2 linked regions of the Thermogutta terrifontis genome follow. Each later gene encodes a partner of the first gene's protein in a complex. Links are inferred from orthologs where the notes say so. Each region holds a gene or a part of one and is shown on either strand. Other genes may lie near its edges.

Region 1 (10,200 bases):
GACCAGTCAATGTCCCAGTTTTCCTGGCGTGCCGCATCCTCCAGCTCGGCCAGAATCTGCAGAAGATTTTCCAGCGTTTCGCGGCGGAAAGCACAGTTCGCGGTGCTGTAGGGAGCAGAGGGATTGCCGAGTCGCAGCACTGGCCCGTCGGTCTGTGCGGGATGTGATAAAAGGTAAAAACCGAAAAACAAGGCGACAAGCGGCAAAATCAAAATCCCCCATACAGATGGGTGCGCAAGTAGCTTCAGTTGCGCCACTCCAAAAAGGGCCACCGCAAAACCGATAATGCCCACCGCGATACAGAGGTAACCGGCCAGCCGAATCCACCGACTCCGTGCCGGGAACACAGCGTCCCCCGTGGCATCTCCCGAACTGGCACAATGGGCCGTCGCCTTCACACGCACCACGGTGACGGTGATATTGTCGGGACCGCCACGCAGGTTCGCCAGGTTGACGAGAGTCTCCACAGCTTCCGCCGGGGGAAGGGCGCGGACAATCTGTCCAATCTCCTCATCCGACACCTGTCCGGAAAGCCCGTCGGTGCACAGGACAAAAATATCGCCAGGCTGAACGGGGAAAGGCCCTTCAAGGTCCACTTCCACGTCCATCTGGGGGCCCAGTGATCGGGTGATGATATTCTTGGGGACGTACTGAGGTCGAATGTCCTCAGGAAGCCGTCTCAGCTCCCACGCAAGGCTGTGGTCCTGCGAAAGTTGCTCGATGACATCCCCCCGGCAGCGGTAGACGCGACTATCCCCCACTTGCGCGATCCATGCCCCGGAAGGCAGGACCGCCAGCGCACTCACCGTGGTCCCCATCCCCCGAAAATTCTCATTGGCCTGGGCACACTGAAAAATTTCCTGGTTAGCTTCCCGCACGGCCTCTCGGAGGGCTTCCGGCGGCGGCAGATCGCGGAGCTTTCGGTAAGCAAGGGGAATAACCTCTGCCGCCTTTTTGCTGGCCGTCTCCCCGGCAGCGTGGGCGCCCATGCCATCAGCCACCAGGAAAAGATGTCCGCGGTCTAAAAAAGCCTGCTGACTGCCGGCAAGATCTTCGGCGTGGGCGTCTTGATTGTTGTAGCGGCGCAAGCCAATATCGCTTTTGGCCGCCACCTCAAGACAGTCCTTCCAACTCGTTTGCGTCAGACTACTGATCATTCACTTCGCGGCCCCCTGCGTTTGGGCCCGGGATTGACGCTTTATCAATTCGTGCGAGCGGTTTCCATCGCTGCCGGTTGAACGACGACAAAGAGGCGTCCCCCCGCATTTACTTATCGACAGTCCGGGACAATCCCCTCCCCCAAATTGCACACTCTTCTAGCTTTCGCAAATTCCCTGGCCCTCCGCGTCATTGTAGTCCGTCTGACACAGTAATTCCAACCCGACCCGCACCGTGGAACAAAAGTGGACCGTCATAACGCGAGGTTTCCTCAAGTCTGACGCCGCCAGCCATACGTGCCCTGTCTGTGCATATGATTGGGCACGCGTCCGCTTCCGCCGGATGGATTTGATCTCAAATGATAGTATAAACGGCAGTAACGGCAACAACGGCAATAACGGCTGCGCTGTGGTGTGTTGGTCGTAGCGATAATCGCAGAAGTGCATTTATGTCCGGATTGAAAGAGAAAATTCTTTTCTGTGGCCGATTGCGCTTTTAGCGTGCGGTACGGTGGCGCTTTAGCAAGCCACAGGACGGTGCAAGGAGGCACGAGTTGCATGTCCCTACGATTTTCGCAACATCCTTGGCAAAAACGAGTTCTAGGTGGGCTCCTTCTCGTCGGATCAATTCTCGCATTGGGGGGAAACCTCCATGCTGCCGATCAAATCTCCCGGCTGCCGTCCGTCTCTTTCAACGAAACAAAAAACATTTCGGATGAGAAGGACTCCATTCGGATCGCGTCTGCCCGCGTGCAGGCACCAGCTCCCCTCCCTTTGGAAGTGCTTGGCCTTCGCCGCTCGGCCAAACTGGAGCTAATCGCTCAACAGGCCGACTCTCTGACTGAGAAGGGGTACGACCTAGCCGGACGAGGCGCTTACTTCGCCGCCCGGGCACAGTTTCGCGCGGCCCTTATGCTGATTGCCCAGGGGCTGGATGCTGAAGAGGGGACATCCCGACATGCCAGCGCCCTGGCACGGGCTTGGACGGCCCTCTCGGAAGCAGAAGACTTTCTGGGCTCATCCAACGCCGTGATCGGTAACACCGCCCCGGCTGAGATTATTGCACGGCACGAAACTCCTCTCCTGAAGGATCAAACGTTCATCCAGTTGACGGCGCTCGATGCTTATCGCTGTTACCTGGCCTATGCCCAGGATCTTTTTGCCCAGTCCCAAGGACGCGAAGTTGCGGGGTCGATGGCCCTGCGCGGCCTGGGAAAACTGTACATGGCAATGGCCGAAGCCCCACAGCCCGGTGTCCGCGAACCGCTGGCCCAGGCGGTCGTGTTTCTCCAGGCAGCGATTCTAGTTTGCCCTGAAAACTACATGGCGGCGAACGATCTCGGTGTCCTTTTTGCCCGTGGCAACCGCTGGGTGGAAGCCTATCAAGCTCTGACGTATGCGGCGCGAATTCGGGGGGATCAAACCGTGCTATCAAATCTGGCTAAAGTACGACAGAAGCTCGGTATCAGTGACGCCTCCCCCGGGTATTCTTCAAAATCAAGTGGTGACACCGCCCGGCTTCAGTGGCCAACCGCAACCGATACACCCCCCGTCGTGTGGGTGACCCCGGATGCAGTGCAAAAGGCTGATCGGCCCTCGCAATTTCTGAGGTCATCATCCTTGAGGGAGCAGAACAATTCCGGCCGAGGTTTGTTCGGTTGGGGCATCTTCAGCAGCCCGGCCGAGAGTCGCGAACTACCGACAGAACAGGTGAACTGGTCGGCCGCCCCTGTCGTGAATTCCGCGGCACGGACTGACCCGGCAGAATCCGAAAGTACCTCCCTCTCCGGACCTGTCCTGCAACCGGTGCCAGACTCTACAACTCTTGCCAATACGTTGTCCCAGTCGGAAACCTGGACACCCAGTTCGGCATCGCCATGTCCCCGATGTGCCGTCGATGGGTCCACCTGTGATCCCAGACATTGGGGAGGATGGGAGCGCGCTCGGCTGATTGCGTGGGAACGGTATGCTCAGGGCGAGTATGTGGGCCTTGCCCGTTCTCCGCATGTCCCAGAATATCGGTTGCGGGTGGACGACGAACTGGAAATCGTCTACCGAATCACCCGGGAGGCTACTTTAAAACCCTACCGGCTCAATGTCGGGGATCAGATACGCGTTGAGTCGGCCACCGATCCGACCCTGAATCGGGATGTCCTCATCCAACCGGACGGCACGATCACGCTTCTTCTGTTGGGGCAGGTTAAAGCAACAGGATTTACGGTCACTCAGTTGCAGCAGCGGCTGGAAGAGCTTTACCGCCGGTACTATCGGGTGCCGTCCATCACGGTAACGCCAATCCTGGTCAACAGTAAATTGGAAGACTTGCGGGCTACGGTGGACCGTCGCAACGGAGAGGGAGGTCAAGCCCAAAAGGTGCGTATCACCCCGGAGGGCACAATTTCGCTTCCCGTCCTGGGATCAGTTCGCGCGCAGGGGCTGACGCTGCGCGAGCTTCAGCTCGAACTGAACGAGCTCTATCGTCAGGAAGTGGAGGGAATCGAGGCCATCCCGATCCTCGTCCAGCGGGCGCCGCGGTACATCTATGTGCTGGGAGAAGTAGCCAATCCCGGGCGATTTGAGCTGACCGGCCCAACCACGGTGATCCAGGCCATCAGCATGGCGGGAGGTTGGAAACCAGGAGCGAATCTGCGCCAGATTGTGGTCTTCCGCCGAGGTGAAGACTGGCGCTTGATGGCAACGATGCTCAATCTGGAAGCGGCCCTGCACGGGAACAAGGCCACACCCTGCGACGAAATTTGGCTATCGGATTCCGACGTGGTCATTCTGCCGAAGAGTTTCATCCAGAGGGCGGACGATTTTATCGAACTTGTCTTCACACGTGGCATTTATGGAGTATTCCCGCTCTCCGCAACAATCAACTTTTCCAAACTGAGCACGATCTGATCGAAAGGGCTGAATCCCCGCTGCGGGCACCATGCCGCGTGTGGCAAGGGGACGGCCGAGGCCCTTTGCGCCGACCTTCAGCCATCCTGCCAGGGTTGCGGGCTCGTCTTTCTTGACAATCGACGAGCGTAACCTAGATTTTGGCAAACGGGACAACGCCCAGGTCGTTGCAATTTAATGGGAATTGATCGACCCCTGGGCATCGCCGGGTGGGAACACCCGAACTGAAGCACAGACTCGTCTTAGGACTGACTTGTCGAGGGTCAATCTATTTCCAAACATTCTGATCGCGCAGAGGAGGAACCATGGGAGCTAAAGTTTTGGTGGCGGACGATTCCAGCACCATGCGGAAGATCATCATTCGCTCACTTCAGGCGGTGGGCGTTCAGGAGGCTGTGGAGGCTGCCGACGGGAACGAGGCGATTGCCCTCTTTAAGCCCGGGGAGTACAGCCTCGTGCTCACCGACTGGAACATGCCCGGCCGATCGGGACTGGAGGTCATTCAGGCCATTCGGGCACAAGACCCCAACGTTCCGATCATCATGGTTACGACCGAAGCGGAAAAGAGCCGGGTTCTCCAGGCGATCCAGGCCGGTGTTTCGGATTACCTGGTGAAGCCTTTCACCGCCGACACACTTCGTGAAAAACTGGAAAAACACGGCTGCGCGTGCTGAGGGGCTAAACTCCGCTGAACGTGAAATCCTCGGTTGGCGACCGCGACAAAAATGAACAGCCCGGGATATGGCTTGACTATCCCGGGCTGCTTCCCCCCTGGGCACATCATGTGTGGTCCGAGTTTGGCCTGGTCCACCGGTTCCGTTACCGCGACCCGCGCTCGCGGCTCGACCGGTCTGTTGCGTGACCCGGACATCCTTTCTTATCGGCAGAGAGACCCCTCCACTTGAAAAACTCCGCAAAATCGATTTGTCCCCTAAAAGCGGTGCCACCCTCGGGGTGGATCTCTACGATGGTGCGACCGCTTCTCAACGGGGTCGGTTGACCCATCCACACCGTTGCGAGAACGTGACGTGCCACCAGTGCAACGTCTCGTTGGGCGATCCATCAACGGCCCCGCCACTCCGGAGGGACGTGCTTGTCACGTCCGCCGTTTAACATTGGATCATCCTTTCGTTCGCAACGGGCACGACAAGCGTGCCCCTCCGAAGGGATCTGCAAAGCATCCGGCGCCGCCGAATGGACCGGATTCCCGTAGCGATAATTCGTGAATCGCTCCTCCAACGCGTTCAGCTTTTGGCCTCTCCCAGCTCCAAACGGCAACTGGGGATGTTCAGATACGCGGCTTGTTGACACTCTCCCTCTCGTGTAGAGAAAATCATTGCTTTGAGGGCTCTTGTGGCCCGAATTACCTTCGTGATGCTCAATCCTTACCACAAGGAGGAAACACCATGTTGCAACGGCGAGAGTTTTTGATGTCTGCTGCTGGTGTGGCAGTTTCCGCGGGTTGGGGGCTGGCCGGTGGATCGGCCGTCCTCGCAGCGCCAGGGGAGTTCTCCCTTCCCCAGCCAGGGGCGGAGCTGAAATTTTCTAGCCAGTTAGGCGTCATTCCGGGCAAAAGCCTCGAAGAAAAGTTGGACAAAATGAAGAAATGGGGCTTTGATGCTGTGGAACTGCCGGGAGATGTCGTCGGCAAGGTGGAGATGTATGCCAAAGCCGCAGCCAACGCCGGGTTGAAGATCAGCGCGGTGTGCTGGGGATCGGCAGGCGGGGCGCTGGTCTCCGAGGATCCCGCACGCCGCGAGCAAGGAATTCAACAGATCAAGGAGGTCCTGGCCGCTGCGGGAGAACTACAGTCCACCGGTGTCATCTTTGTCCCTGCCTTTAATGGCCAGACAAAGCTGACCAATCAGGAAATCCGAAAGGTGCTCCTGGATATCTTGCCGGGAATCGGCGAGTATGCGGTCAGCGTGAAAAGCCGGGTGCTCCTGGAGCCGCTCAATCGCGGTGAGGCATTTTTCCTCCGTCAGGTTGCCGATGCCGCGGCGATCTGTCGCGATGTGAACAGCCCGGGGATCTGCCTGATGGGGGACTTCTACCACATGTACATCGAGGAGCCGAGTGATTTCGCGGCTTTCGTTGCGGGAGGCCCCTGGCTCCACCATGTCCATCTCGCGTCGCGGAAACGTGTTCTGCCCGGTCAGGACGAGCGATCCTTCATCGACGGTTTCCGGGGGCTGAAATGGGTGGGTTACAAAGATTACTGCAGTTTCGAGTGCGGTGTGCAGGGCGATCGGGAGGTGGAAATCCCCAAGGCCCTGGCGTTCCTGCGCGATCAGTGGGAAAAGGCAACTTTGCCGGGTCAGGCGTAACACATAACACGTTGGCACACGATTCACGGTCGTTGTACCACTTGATGAGGAGGCGCTTCCATGAAACGACATCTGCTTGGCTTTGCCGTGGCCATCTTGGCGCTGAGTTACCTGGCGGTGGCAGAAGAACGACGTGCCAGAAACGAGATTATCGATCCGGCAGTTGCCGCCCAGGATCCCGACTTCCACATTCAGGGAGAATATCTGGGCGAAGGTGCCCTGCCGACCGGCGGTGAAGGGAAGCTGGGAGCCCAGGTCATCGCACGCGGTGACGGAAAGTTTGAGATGTACGTGCTCGTCGGCGGGTTGCCCGGCGAAGGATGGGACCGCTCCAAGCCGCGACTGCGTGGTGAAGCCACGCGGCAGGACGGTGAGGTGACTCTCCGCGGCGAGGGTTATGAGGGAACGATCGCCGATGGCGTTCTCACGCTGAAGCACGGTCACGGGGAGGTGAAACTCCGCCGCGTGGAACGCAAAAGCCCGACGCTGGGGGCAAAACCCCCGGAGGGCGCGGTGGTCCTCTTCGACGGCAAAAATGCCGACGCCTTCGATAATGGGACCGTTCTTCCCGATGGCAGCCTGCTTTCCGGGGTGACAACCAAGGAAAAGTTCGGTGCCTATCATCTCCACCTGGAATTTCGATTGTCTTGGATGCCCAAGGCGCTCGGCCAGGCGCGCTCCAACAGCGGTGTCTATCTCCATGACTGCTATGAGGTCCAGGTTCTGGACTCCTTCGGACTGACCGGCGAGGACAACGAGTGTGGCGGCATTTACAAGGTGAAGGCCCCGGATGTCAACATGTGCCTGCCGCCGCTGGTCTGGCAAACATACGACATCGATTTCACTCCGCCCAAGTATGAGGATGGTAAGAAGGTGGCCAATGCGCGGATCACCGTGCGTCACAATGGCGTCGTGATTCACGACAATCTGGAGTTGCCGGGAGCCACGCCGGGACGTCAGCCGGAGGGCCCGCCCCCGCGTCCCATCCATCTGCAGGCCCATGGCAACCGGGTCGTTTACCGAAACATCTGGCTGGTTCCGAAGGACTGAGCTGGCCCTTGGGCATGCAAACGGCGTTCCGATCCTGGCAGGAAAATCACGCAAAAAACCGGGATTTTCCGGCCTGTTCCCAGCCCGGCCTGTAAGCTAAAATTGAGTTGCTTACGAGGCACGGCTGCCGACTGCAGCGGGACCGGACGTCTAAGAAACAGGACACAGAAGAGTTGAGTTTCAGACAGGTCCGGCCGATATAATGCATCGGTAGCCTTGATAAACACGAGACAATGATCAAACCTCCCGTCGCATATTCCGACGGAGGTGCCAACCCTTACGCGTGAACCAGGGTCGCTTTCCCGGCTTGTGCAAGTGCACGCCTGACCCTCGTTCGTCTCGCAGCGACGCATCCAGTCGCAATATCGCGGGGGGTTTGATTGAACAAAACCGCCGGAACCCTTTTCCTGGGTTGCGGCGGTTTTTGTTTTTACCTGTGTTAAGCCAGTCCTTCCGCCTCAGCTTCGACACTGCGCATCCCGTCCGGCTTGCATTCCGAAAAGAGAGTTCTCAAAATGCGGGCAGAAACGGCGGCGTTAGAAAGGGTTGCCACTTGCGGTTCGGGCCTGAACGAGAGCATTGGAGCCGATCCGTAAACCAGGAAACATTTTCCATAACGGCCCGAGGGCCAGGACTCCGGCCCTTGCCCGATTAATCCGAGAGGGAAACTTGAATGGATACGGTGTGGGAACGAGCTCGATTGCTTCGAGTGGGTTGGGTGTGCTGCTTTCTGCTCGCCGCGTCGAGCTTCGAATCAAATCAAATGCTGCGGGGAGAGAACACCCCCGGGGATGGAACAGTCACCCTCGAGCTTGCCGACCAGGAAGATGTGTACATTTCCGGCGAAGAGGGCTACCACACATACCGAATCCCTTCCCTCATCGTGGCCGCGGATGGCTCCCTTCTCGCATTCTGCGAGGGTCGCAAACACGGCCGTGGTGACTCGGGGGACATCGATCTTCTGGTGAAACGATGGGACCCCACTGAGAAAGCCTGGACCCGCCAGTCTATCGTCTGGGACGACGGTCCCAATACCTGCGGCAATCCCTGCCCTGTTCTCGATCGCCAAACTGGTATCATCTGGCTCTGGATGACGCACAATCTGGGCGAGGACCGCGAGCCGGAAATCGTGGCCAGAAAAAGTCGTGGCACACGAACGGTGTGGCTCACCTGCAGTACTGATCACGGCCGAACGTGGAGCTCCCCGATCGACATGACCGAAAGAGTCAAACTGAAGAATTGGACGTGGTACGCCACCGGGCCGGGATGCGGCATCCAAACCCGGTCAGGTCGTTTAATCATTCCGTGCGATCACATTGATGATGCTGGCAATTGGGGGTCGCACGTTCTATACAGCGACGACCACGGCCAGACATGGCATCTGGGTGGCTCGGTCGGCCCGCAGACCAACGAATGTGAGGTGGTCGAGCTGGCCGATGGCCGCCTGCTCCTCAACATGCGAAACTACAACCGAAAATTCCCATGCCGTGCCGTCGCCGAAAGCCACGATGGTGGGCTCACATGGTCGGCCGTCAGGTATGACACCACACTCGTGGAACCGGTATGCCAGGCAAGCATCCGAAGGATCGAGGGCCTTTCATTCGACGGGCAGCCACTGATCGCTTTCAGCAACCCGGCCGACGCTAGGGAGCGAAAGAAACTGACCGTCCGCGTGAGCGCTGATTCCTGCCAAAGCTGGCCGTGGAGTCTCGAGGCGTGGTCTGGCCCGGCAGCCTATAGCTGCCTGGCTTCGCCGCGTGACGGGACTGTTTTGGTGCTTTACGAACGAGGCAACACCCACCCCTATGAACGGATCAGCCTGGCACGAATCGTCGTCAAAGTGGCATCAGCACCAAAAAAATCAAGCGGCGCGACGAGCAGCGGAAAGATCGGCAACTGAGCGGCTACGGGGAGTCAATTATTATGCTGGACCGGTGGTTTCGTCTTCGGGAAAACAAGACAACGGTTTCCACCGAGATATTGGCCGGAGTCACCACCTTTCTCACGATGGCCTATATTATCGTCGTGCAACCGCAGGTTCTGTCCGGTCGAATGTTTGGTCTGGACACGGGCATGGACTTTGGGGCCGTCACCTCGGCCACCTGCATTTCTGCCGCCATAGCCACGCTTATCATGGGGCTTTATGCGCGGTATCCCATTGCCCTGGCTCCTGGCATGGGTGAAAACTTCGTGTTCACGCTTTCTCTTATCCCGGCCGCCCAGGTCTGGATCGCGACAGAAGTTCAAAGCGGCCGATTGACACCCGACGCGACCACCCCGTGGAGTATCGCTCTGGGTGTGATTTTCTATTCTGGAGTTCTCTTTTTTCTGCTCTCCGTGCTGGGCCTGCGGGAAAAACTGCTCGAGGCCGTCAGCCCCAGCATGCGCAATGCCATTGCCTCGGGCATCGGACTGTTTATTGCCCTCCTGGGACTCCAAGGAGCGTCGATCATCATCGGCACCCCCAGCCAGATTGTGAAATTGAGCCCCCGACTGGCCAGCCCTGACGTGATCGTCTTTTTCGTCGGGCTGCTGGTGACGGCAGGCCTTTATTCCCGTCGCATTCCCGGCTCCATCGTCGTCGGGATAATCGCTGCGACCGTGTTGGCCGTACTGCTTCAATGGGGAGTGCAAAAGGTGCCCGGGTTGGCAGAGAATCCTCTGGTGAAGGAATCGGCTCTCGTTCAGCGATTTGCACCGGCCGGTCAGCTTTTCTCGTCTCCGCCCTCGATGGCCAAGACTTTCGCCAAAATGGACCTGAT
Region 2 (10,785 bases), 1.7 Mb from region 1 along the record:
CCCAGAAGTACTTTGCCTCCATTTCCGCCGAAGCGTTCGTCCGCCTGGCGATGCTGAGCCCTCCGTTTGATCCACAATCGGACGGCCAGGGGAGAATCATTCAATCGTTGATCGCCGGTGCGGGAGAGAATACCAAGGACCAGGCCCTCGGCCTCCTCCTCAAACGGCATCGGGACATCACCAGAGAATCGCGGGCGGCCGGGCTTGCCACTGCCGATGCCCGTACTCCCGGTGAACTGGATGAACTCCGTCAAAAGCGGCAGGAGCTCGAAAACGCCATTCGTCAGGCGGAACAGCACCTCGAAACGGGACTGCGTATCCGTGAAGAGATTGAAGGTCTGGCGCGATCGATCAGCGAAAAGGAAAAGACCCGGCAGGACCGGAAGCTGGAACTGGAAGTGCTGGACCGTGTCCGCCAATTTCGTCGGGAACATCGCCTCAAAGCAGAGACCCGGGACCGCCTGAAAAAAGCAAAGGACGAGTGGCAGCGCCTCCTCCAGGAAGAAGCGACGCTTCAGGTAGCCGCAGAACAGTTTCCCGTGTTTTTGCGGAAGGCCACCCCGGAAGCACGAAAACGGTGGTATGAACAGTTGCAGGGCTACCGGGACCTGGCCCGAGATGTGGCCGAGAGAGCCCGCCGACTGGCTTCTTCGAATCCCCGGGAACGGTTTGCCGACGTTTGCCACTGGCCGGAAGACGCACCCCAGCAGATTGAACGTCTTCAACAAGAGATTGACCATCTGAAAAAGGCGGAAGAACGGCTCGCGCAATCCCGGTTGGAGTGGCAGCGGGTTCAGCCCGTCATTGATCGCGGACGCCAGTGGCCAGTGGTTTTGGGTGGGGCTGCCGTCGGGGGCGGAGTTGTCGCAGGGATTTTGGGTCTGCTCGGATACGTGCTGTTGGGCGTGGTTGCGGGTTTGCTTGTGGCGGTGGCCGCGGGATGGGGCATCTCCCGGGTCTATCGACCCACACGCTGGCCGGCAGAGTACACTCTCCGCCAGCAGGAAGTGGAACAGTGCGAAGAGGCGTTGCGTCAGGTGCGGGAAAGCGTGGAACGAGTGGCGAGCAGCATTGAAGCGTGGGCGGGTACCCGGGATCTCAAGCAGCTCCATCGGGGACTGGGACGCTACCAGGCTTTCCTGGAGGCTCGCGAAAATTTTTCTCGGGAGCAGCAAAGTCTGGAAGAAGCGCGGGGCCGTCTGCTGCTTGCTGCGGTGCCGGAGGAAGTTCTCGAGCTTTGCGGTATTCCCCCGGAGGAACGCACCAGTTCTGGGCGGCTCTTGGAAGAGGCACAGCTCGCGCAGGGATTCAAACTGCTGGAAGAATTTCTCCACTGGGAACAGAAGCATGGTTCACTCGAGCAGCAAAGGGAGACGCTTCTCCGCAGCGTGGGAGTCTCAACAGGGCAGGAACTAGAAGAGAATCTGAAGAAGGTTGAGGAGGATTTCCACATCCTTCTCGCGGAGCTGGGCCAGTTTAAGCGGGAAAGTCCGCTGGCCGAAGATGCGTGGAACTGGGAGGCCGACCATTTGGAGCGTGAGGTGGGCCAGCGCAACGAAGAGCTGGCGAGGCTGGAGCAGACTCTGGAAGAACTTCGCCGTCAACGCAACGACCGGGAGACGGAGCTTGCACGCTGGGAAGGGCAGAACATGGTTAACGTGGCTCGGGCTCGGGAAGAATTGGCATCCATCGACGAGCAGTTGAAGCAGTTGGAAATGCGTGCCAGGGCGATTGTCCAGGCTTCCCGATTGATTGGGGAGGCCTACCAGCTTTATTCATCACGCCATCGGGAAGCATTTCAAAAGGGGATCAACAGACTCATGGCCGACTGGACAGGACGCCAGGATCGCGAGTTCTGCGTCGATGGGGATTTTGTCGTCGGTTTTCGGATTTTTGCGGGAAACCCGAACGGCCAGGAGGTCTTCGGGTGGGAAAAATTGAGCCAGGGCACGCGGGATCAGCTCGCGCTGGCCATCCGCTGGGCAGTGCTCGATCGTCTGGCAGGCGAGGTCATTTTGCCGCTCCTTCTCGACGATTGTTTCCACATGTGGGACGAGAACCGACGCGAAAATCTGCGACAGTTTCTCCACGCACATCCCGAAAGGCAAATCATCCTCGTCACGCACGATGAGCGCTTTCTCTCATGGGGACAGCCGGTCGTCCATCACCGGTTGCAGGAAGAATAATTGTCCAGGGCTGGCCGCAGGTGGTGCGACAGCACCCATTGCATCAGACAGACGCTTTTCCCGAACCGCCCCGAAATCGAACTGTCTTTTGATTGTTCTCCTTGGTGCGTTTCCGCCTGAGGGTGGGTGAACCGCGCCAGCCGGTCGCTAATTCACCTTTTTCTGAAAATGATGCAGAGGCCATAAATCCGGATTGAGCCGGGTCGGGGCGGATCGGTGGCACAAATCGACTCTGCGAGCAACCGGCGATCCACCATCCATGGGAATAACCGGGGATTCACCGCCTGGTTCGGGAATCCCGCGTCATAAGCTCGAACCGGAACAACCCACTTTCGCGAGTTGCCATGTCATTTTTGCGACCTATCTTTTCTTAGCCAGATGAAGAGAGGTCGCCTCTCTGAAGAGAAGGATTCGCATTCCCGCCATACGATGGGAATCCATCGCCAATTTTAGGAAATTTCCAACAGGGAGGTCGCGGAGAGGCATGCCGCGAGTTTTCCCACCCAGGTAGCTGGCATTTGTCACCCGCCTGAACGACCTGCCAACGAGAAGCTGTGACCATGGATGCTTACCTGAGCGATGACATGTTTCAGGAAATGCTGGGGGATTTCCTGGATGAAGCCACTCAGCTTCTGGATCGCCTCAATGAGAACTTGTTGACGCTCGACGAGTGGTTGCGGCAGCGGCCACCCAGCGACGCCACCACGTTTGACGTGGAAACTCTGAATGAAATGTTTCGCGCCGCCCACAGCCTGAAAGGGCTGTCGGCGATGCTTAATCTCACCAATATCAATCAATTGACACACAAGCTGGAGAATCTGTTCGATGCGGCACGGAAAAATGAGCTGCGGCTTGATCACGACGTGGTGGACTTGATGTTTCGGGCCGCCGACCGCTTGCGGGCAATGGTGGAAGCCCTCAAGGATCCGACGCCTGAACCGATTGAGGCGGCCGATGTCGTTGAGGCGATGATACGCGTTCTGGAGGGAGAACGAGCCAGCGCGTCATCCCTGTCCAGGCATGTGGAACAGGTTCTCGATCACGCCGTGCAGGGAGTGCAACAGGTTCTCACCGAGGAGGGATCGCCACCACAGGAAAGGCCTCTCTCGTTGGCCGTGCCAAAAGAGTTTCTGGACCGCGCTATCGCGGAATTCCAGCAGGTGACCGATGAGGCCGATCTTAACTCGAAATATCTGGCCCTTTTCATTGACGAGTTGGAGCAGGGCCTCGACTCGTTGAGCGAGACGCTGGTGGCCGTGGAAGGTGGGGGCACCCGCGAGGAATTGGAGAACATTCTCTGCACCGCCCACCGGATCAAAGGAGCGGCAGCTTCGGTCGGTTTCCATCGGGCCTCGAAACTGGCTCATCTGATGGAAGATGTCCTTCAGATGCTGCTTGATCAGGGCAAGAGTCTTACCTCCGAGCTCAACGATTGGCTGCTGAGGGCCACGGATAGCCTTCGTGAATTCCTGGAACAGCTTCGCCAGGGAACAGCTCCCACGGTAGATTTCACGCCCGCTGCCGCAGCATTGCTGGCTTATCAGCAGGTGGTGGCGCAGGGGGTAAACCGGGCGGAACAGGTGAGTCGCCATTCTCCGGAAAATAACGAGGTTGCGCGCTCTGGACAGCCTCAACCGGAGGAGAACGCGTCGAATCAATGGCCGCCGGCTCAACTCCTGGAAAAAGCCCGTGAATTCGATCGAGCGGTCATTGTCGGCCGCGTCGAGCTGCAACCCGGTTTACAGTTGAGTGGACTGAAAGGCCAACTGCTCCACGAAAAACTCTGCCACATCGGCGAGGTCCTGGAATACATTCCTCCTGTCGACGAACTGGAAGATCGCGAGACCCTTCCTGCCGTAGAGTTCATCGTCGCCACCGAGAGATCCCTGGAGGAAGTAACCCAGGTGCTCCGCGTGGGAGGGGTGCGGGGCATTAAACTGCATCCACTCACTCCCGAACGGGTTGTCTCTCCAGGCAATGCAGCAGTTGGGAACAGCAAATCAGACGGGGTTGTGCGCGGCGGGGCAGCACAGGCAGCAGTAAAAGGGAACACGGGCCTGCCGATTTCTTCAACCCATCCAGATGACCAGGGAAACACCAAGGCGAAAACCGCGGAATCGGCCAAGAGTGTGGAAACACTCCGCGTGGACATTGAGCGTCTGGATCAGCTCATGAACCTGGCCGGCCAGCTTGTGATCACACGCGCAAGGCTGACTGAACTGTCGGAAAAGCTCAAACAGCGGTTCCACGGTAATCGGGCTGTTCAGATACTGCGCGGCGTGAAAGACTCCCTGGAAAGGCTTGCCGCCTGGTCAGACGTTGATGGGCCATCGCGCAATTCAGCAGGTCTCAGCCGCCTTTCCTGGAATCGGCTGGAGAAAGAGCTGGACCTGCTCAGCCAGGAACTGGAAGCAGTTGCCGAAGCCCGCGTCGCTGTCAACCAGCTTATGGAGGCCGTCCATCAGCTCGATCGTGTCACGGATGGAATACAACGGGCGGTGATGGAGACGCGGATGGTGCCCATCGGGCCACTCTTCAATCGGTTTAAACGGGTGGTCCGCGATGTGACCCGTCTGAATGGGAAACACATCCAGCTCGTGATCAATGGAGAAAAAACCGAGCTTGATAAACGGATGATCGATGAACTGGGCGATCCGCTCATCCATCTGGTCCGCAATGCCGCGGACCACGGAATTGAGCCGCCAGAAGTGCGGGCAAAGCTGGGCAAACCGCCGGTCGGAACCATCACGCTCAACGCTTTCCATCGTGGGAACTCCATCGTGATTGAAGTGAGCGATGATGGGAAGGGGCTGGATGCCGATCGGATTCTCAAGAAAGCCCTCGATCGCAATCTCATCAGTCCTGCCCAGGCAGAAAAAATGTCTCGCGAGGAGATTTACCAGCTCATTTTTCTGCCCGGCCTGAGTACCGCCGAGAAAGTCACGGAGGTCTCCGGCCGCGGAATGGGCATGGACATCGTCAAAGCCAAGATCGAAGAACTGAGCGGTGCCATTGAACTGGCGAGTGAACCGGGCGTGGGAACAAAGGTCACCATCAAGTTACCGCTCACCCTGGCGATCTTGCCTAGCCTGCTGGTGCGGATTGACGGTGACGTCTTCGCCATGCCCATCGAGGCAGTGCGTGAGATCGTGGCCGCCCGTCGTGATAACCTGACGACCGTCCACGGGATGAAAACCGCCCGCATTAGGGACCGCGTCATTTCGGTCATTGAGCTGGGAGAGGTGTTTGCCTCGCACTGCTATGGGTCGTGTTTCGGGGATGGTTCCCGCGAAGAAACAACCCTGGTTGTTTTAGGTGACGAGGAGCACGAAGTCGGGCTGGTGGTGGACGAGGTCCTCGGCGAAGAGGATGTCGTCATCAAATCGATCGCTGAAAACTATCGCAATATCCCGGGTATTGCCGGGGCGAGCATTCTGGGGAACGGCCGCGTGTCGCTCATTCTCGACGTGGCCGCCCTTTTGGGCATGATCGGACGTCGGAGTGCGGCATATTCATGAAGGAGTGCGTGGCTTCGAGAACAAGGGGTGGAACGGAGTTCGGTGTCTCGTGTGTCCTTTTTAATGAGCATGCGTGAACTGTCAAAGGAACACTCATGACCAGCACCGTTGCAACCAACCGAGCAGAAATCTTTCGTCCCCTCTTTGCCGCTGCCACTTATGATGCGTCAGCGGCGATGTGCCGGTGGACGGATGGATTGATCACCCTGACTCTCGATGAGGTGCGGGAAATCCCGCTTCATTCAGTGACCAGCGAACTCGGATTCGGCGATGACCTCCTCACCATGGTGATCCTGGGGGTCGAATCGGATCCGGGCACCGTGCTGATCCTCACTTTCGACGAGGATAACGCTCGACAACTGGCGGCCACTTTAACCCGACGCGTTCGCAACACCAGTCCCGAATGGGATGAACTGGAGATTTCGGCGCTTACGGAAACAGGCAACATCTTGGGATGTGCCTACATGAACGCATTGACCCGATTGCTCGGCCGTGCCATCATCCCCAGTCCGCCGTATTTCGTACGCGATTATTTTGCCAGCGTCATCCAGCAGGCCCTGGTAGAGCAGGCTGCCGCATCGGATATGGCGCTCATTGGTCGGACCGGGTTCCATCGTGAAGGGGAGGCCCTGAACTGGCACGTGCTTTTCGTGCCATCTCCAGAATTCCGTCGGATGCTGGAAAATGCCATCGCCATCAAACCGAAGAACTGAATTCAAAAACCGTCCCAGGCACCCAAGGAAGACAAACCACCCATTGAGATAACGGTAGGGAATAACCATGCACAGTCTGGCAAATCCTGGAACAATTCCCGTCAAAGGACAGGCGATCAACGTCGGGATGGGCCAGATCGCCACAGGTGATCGTGCCACCCAGTTCACATCGGTTCTCGGATCGTGTGTGGCGGTTGTCCTGTGGCATCCCCGGCTGAGCCTGGCGGCCATTGCCCATGTGGTGCTTCCTAAATCACATGGGCAGAACGGTCAGCCGGGAAAATTTGCCGATACGGCGATTCCCTACATGCTGGAGCAACTCGCCAGAATGGGCTGCCCCAAACCGGGACTTGTGGCGAAAATTGCAGGCGGCGCGAACATGTTCCGCGTGGGTGGCCCCCTGCAAATTGGAGACGATAATGTTGCGACTATCCGGGAGATTTTGAAGATGGCGGGCATCCCCATTACCGCCGAAGATGTGGGAGGAACTCACGGAAGAAAAATCACCTTCACCTGCAGCACCGGCGAAATGCTCATCGAGATTGCCGGTGAGAAGGCGAAGGTGATCTGATTGATCTGTGTCAGCACCCGCTCCTGCGATGAGTTCAGGACTGCGGCGAAAAATGATGGTTACGGCAGTTGGGGCGGCTCAACTTTGGGAAATTCGCCGGAAAGGGCCTTCAGGAACTCCACAAGGTCCTTCTGTTGCTCGGGAGTGATCTTGGCTTCTCGAACGGTGTCGAACTCCTCGGATCGGTGGGGATTATCAATTCCACCCGCCGCCATCACGGCGACCGCTTCCTCAAGTGTGGCGGCACTGCCGTCGTGGAAATACGGAGCCGTGTTGGCAACCTCTCGCAGGCTGGGAACACGGAACTTGCCGAAATCCTCATCCTTTCCCGTGACGGCCTTGCGGCCTTCGTCCGGCTTTTCCTTGTTCATGCCCACACCCGCGTTGTAGAACTCATAGCTGCTGAAAAGGGGTGGGGTGTGGCAGTCCGCACAGCCAGATTCTTCAAACACCTTAAGCCCGCGCTTCTGCGCCTCGGTGAGGGCGTTTTGATCACCCGCCCGATACCGGTCATACGGTGAATTGCCGCTCAGCACCGTGCGTTCAAAAGCGGCGATGGCCTTGGCGAAATTCTCCGGCGTGACCCCTGTTCCGAACACTTTCTGAAACAGCTCCTTATACTGGGGAATCCCGTCCAGTGTCTGCACCATCCCCTCGATGGTGTGGCCCATCTCGATCGGATTGGCTACCGGTCCCAGCGCTTGCTCCTCGAGGGTTTTCGCTCGACCATCCCAGAACTGCGAGGTTGCATAGGCGGCATTGATAACGGTGGGGGCATTGCGGGTGCCTACCTGGCCGTGGATGCCCTTGCTCGTTGGCGTGTGTTCCGCCCAGGCCATGTTTGGATCGTGGCACGTCGCGCAGGAGACTGAGCCATCCGCACTGACGCGCTTATCAAAGTACAACATCTTGCCCAGCTCGATTTTCTCCACGGTCATGGGATTGTCTTCCGGAATGGGGAGAGGGGGAAGCCCCAGCGGTACTTTAACTTCGTACGGAGTTCCCTGAGGGGCTGCGCTCTGCGCTCCGGCGGGCGCGGATTCAGCGGGCTTCTCAGCAGGACTTGGGGCCTCTTCCTTGGGTTTTTCCGCCGATTCCTGCGGCGCGGCGGGTTGCGCAGGTTGGCTCTCGGTTGCTGGGGAGGTCATTTCCGGAGCGGGCATGGCCTCCTGCTGCGCCGGAGCTGGGGCTGTCTCCTGAGTCTCAGGCTTCGCCGCCTCCTCGGAGGGTGCCGGCTGCTGCGGTTGCTCGGCCGGTTGTGCCTCACTGGGTTGAGGAGCTGCCTCAGTTGTTGAGGGCGCCGCGGACTCGGCCGTACTCGGCGTGGCTTCGCTTGCGGCGGGCCCTGTTGTATGCGCGGCCGGTTTTTGCCCGCGCTCAGTGGCAGGTTTTGGACAACCGGTCAGGAAAGCGACAGCGATCAAACACACAAGCCATCGGGAAAGTGTTTTCTGCAGCATGACCATCCTCCACTTGCCAGCCAGAGTTTGCCATCGGACTACCGGGCAAACGGACATTTCACCGCGATGTTTCCAAAAAGATACAAGCCGTTTCCACATCCGCCGCCCGCCTTGCCACACTCTCGAAAGCCTGACGCAATCCGATGCGGAATTTCGTCAGTTAAAATTCATCGCTCAGTTTAGCCGGTTCATGACTCGATGCAAGAGTGGGTCGGTGCCATGATAGAAAATTTTACAAATTGGGGTCTTGACGTGCGTGGGCCGGCTGACCGGCGAATGATCCCCGACGCTCGTCAGCCGTGCTTATGTCAGTGAGAATTACTGGTATCGGAGAGCGTCCCGGAGCCTCACCTCTGCCAAGCTGTTCCCGTCGGGAAAGAAAGCCTGAAAATGCCTTACGAAAAGCGCGTGGATATTCAGGACGCGTTGTTTCTGGTCGGTCCGACCGCCTCGGGTAAAACCGCGGTGGGGATTTGCCTGGCCGAGGAGCTTCGCGCGGAGATCGTCTCCCTCGATTCGATGGCCGTGTACAAAGGGATGGATATTGGAACGGCCAAACCCACGGCAGCAGAACGCAGCCGCGTCCGTCATCACCTGATCGACATGGTCGAGCCCTGGGAGGACTACAGCCTTGCCCGGTACCTGGACGATGTTCAACGGGCTCTCACCGACATCCGGTCCCGGCAACAGAGAGCCCTGTTTGTTGGGGGAACGCCTTTGTATTTAAAGGCCTTGCTGCGGGGCATGTTTGAAGGGCCGGGCGCGGATTGGGAATTCCGCGAACAATTGCGGGCCTGGGCCAACGCCCACGGGCCGGAGTCGCTCCACGCGAGGCTGATCTCCGTGGATCCAGACGCTGCCCGCAAAATCCACCCCCACGACCTGCGGCGGATCATTCGGGCGTTGGAGGTTTACGAAAAGACCGGCCAGCCGCTCAGTCACTGGCAACGGCAGTTTGATCATCCGTCAGAAGTGGCAAAAGGCCGTGTGCTCGTCCTCGATTGGCCCCGGGACTCGCTTTATGAGCGGATCAACCGGCGGGTGAACCAGATGTTTGCTGAAGGTCTCGTGGAGGAGGTGAAAAGCCTCCTGGGCAGGGGCCGGCCGTTCAGCCATACCGCCCGACAAGCCCTGGGCTATCGGGAAGTTCTGGAGTATCTTGAGGGCAAACACTCTTACGAGGAGACCGTGGAGCTGGTCAAAACCCGCACGCGTCAATTTGCCAAGCGCCAGCTCACGTGGTTTCGGCACCTTGAAGAGTGTCGCTTTGTGCCGGTGAGCGAACCTTTTCGACCTGAAGAGGTGGCAAAGCGGATCCTCCGCGAATACTGGTCGGCTTTCTCGCCGGAGTAACCGGCGTTTCGCCAGGCGGCGTCGGTTTCCGACTTCCCGCGGTGGCGAACTGCCGTTGCAAGGGTGGGGCAATTCCGCGATATTACAACCGAGGTTGCCCCGCGACTCGTGTCAAAAGCGCGAAAAAAAGAATGAGCCTGTCTGAAGAAAACTCTCCGTCACTATCGGACGAACAGCTTCTGGAGGATGCCCGAAAGGGCGACTTCAGCGCATTCGAGGCTTTGGTGAACCGGTACGAGCGCCGAATCTACGCCCTCGCCCGGCGGATCGTGTCGCGTCCTCATGACGCCGAAGAGGTCGTTCAGCAGACGTTTCTGACACTGCTTGAGCACCTGGATGATTTTCGCGGAGACTCGGCCTTTTCCACGTGGTTGCTGCGGATCGCCACCAATCACGCGCTGGCACTCCTGAGACGGCAGGCTGTGCGTGCCACTCTCCCCCTGGAAGGCGGTTCCCACGTGAACGAAGAGAACGGTCTTCCATTACCGCAGGCCATCGCCGAGTGGCGGGAAAGTCCTGAGGAAATCCTTGCGCGAAAAGAGACCCGGGAGCTCGTGGAAAACGCCCTCCAATCCCTCGATGAGAAGTATCGTCTGGTTTTTGTGCTGCGGGATATCGAGGGCCTGTCCACGGCGGAGACGGCGAGACTGCTCAATATCAGCGAAGCGAACGCGAAGATCCGCTTGATGCGGGCACGGCTGATGCTTCGCGAAAAACTCACACACCTGTTCGGGGATCCCGAAAAGGCCTATGCTCCCCACCATCACGACGAGTTGGACGACGCGGCGGGGAATTAACCGCCGTCAAAGGGAGCAGCCTCGATCCCGGTTCAATCCAGAGGCACTTGGCTGCCCGCCGGATGTACCCACTTCAATCCGGCTTCCTTCTCCAGGTTTTCGACCCAACGCTGATAAATTGTTGCAAGATCGAACTGGACAACATCTAAATAGGATGCCCTGGTATCCCGCATGAAGCTTTCAAAAA

Evidence for each region.
Region 2: the proteins of THTE_RS10875 (region 1) and THTE_RS17010 are in contact, whole or in part, in a solved structure (PDB 1A0O), measured with the Escherichia coli proteins. The link is inferred for Thermogutta terrifontis from one-to-one orthologs.

Annotation. Positions count from the first base shown.
Region 1 is NZ_CP018477.1:2,920,067-2,930,266, forward strand. What follows is about bases 3,106-6,050. They hold THTE_RS10875 (response regulator), read left to right. Parts: upstream 3,106-4,366; coding sequence 4,367-4,735; downstream 4,736-6,050. Other genes in these bases: THTE_RS10870 (polysaccharide biosynthesis/export family protein), read left to right, coding at 3,106-4,061; THTE_RS10880 (sugar phosphate isomerase/epimerase family protein), read left to right, coding at 5,468-6,050. In the rest of the region: THTE_RS10865 (PP2C family protein-serine/threonine phosphatase), read right to left, coding at 1-1,157; more of THTE_RS10870, read left to right, coding at 1,716-3,105; more of THTE_RS10880, read left to right, coding at 6,051-6,388; THTE_RS10885 (3-keto-disaccharide hydrolase), read left to right, coding at 6,449-7,438; THTE_RS10890 (sialidase family protein), read left to right, coding at 8,112-9,338; THTE_RS10895 (NCS2 family permease), read left to right, coding at 9,362-10,200. UniProt on the Escherichia coli protein: Involved in the transmission of sensory signals from the chemoreceptors to the flagellar motors.
Region 2 is NZ_CP018477.1:4,586,013-4,596,797, reverse strand. Bases 2,375-5,904 are described here. They hold THTE_RS17010 (chemotaxis protein CheA), read left to right. Parts: upstream 2,375-2,746; coding sequence 2,747-5,704; downstream 5,705-5,904. Other genes in these bases: THTE_RS17005 (chemotaxis protein CheC), read left to right, coding at 5,800-5,904. Also shown: THTE_RS17015 (hypothetical protein), read left to right, coding at 1-2,186; more of THTE_RS17005, read left to right, coding at 5,905-6,417; THTE_RS17000 (chemotaxis protein CheD), read left to right, coding at 6,485-6,988; THTE_RS16995 (cytochrome-c peroxidase), read right to left, coding at 7,048-8,448; tRNA (adenosine(37)-N6)-dimethylallyltransferase MiaA, read left to right, coding at 8,839-9,801; THTE_RS16985 (sigma-70 family RNA polymerase sigma factor), read left to right, coding at 9,933-10,598; THTE_RS16980 (hypothetical protein), read right to left, coding at 10,631-10,785. UniProt on the Escherichia coli protein: Involved in the transmission of sensory signals from the chemoreceptors to the flagellar motors. CheA is autophosphorylated; it can transfer its phosphate group to either CheB or CheY.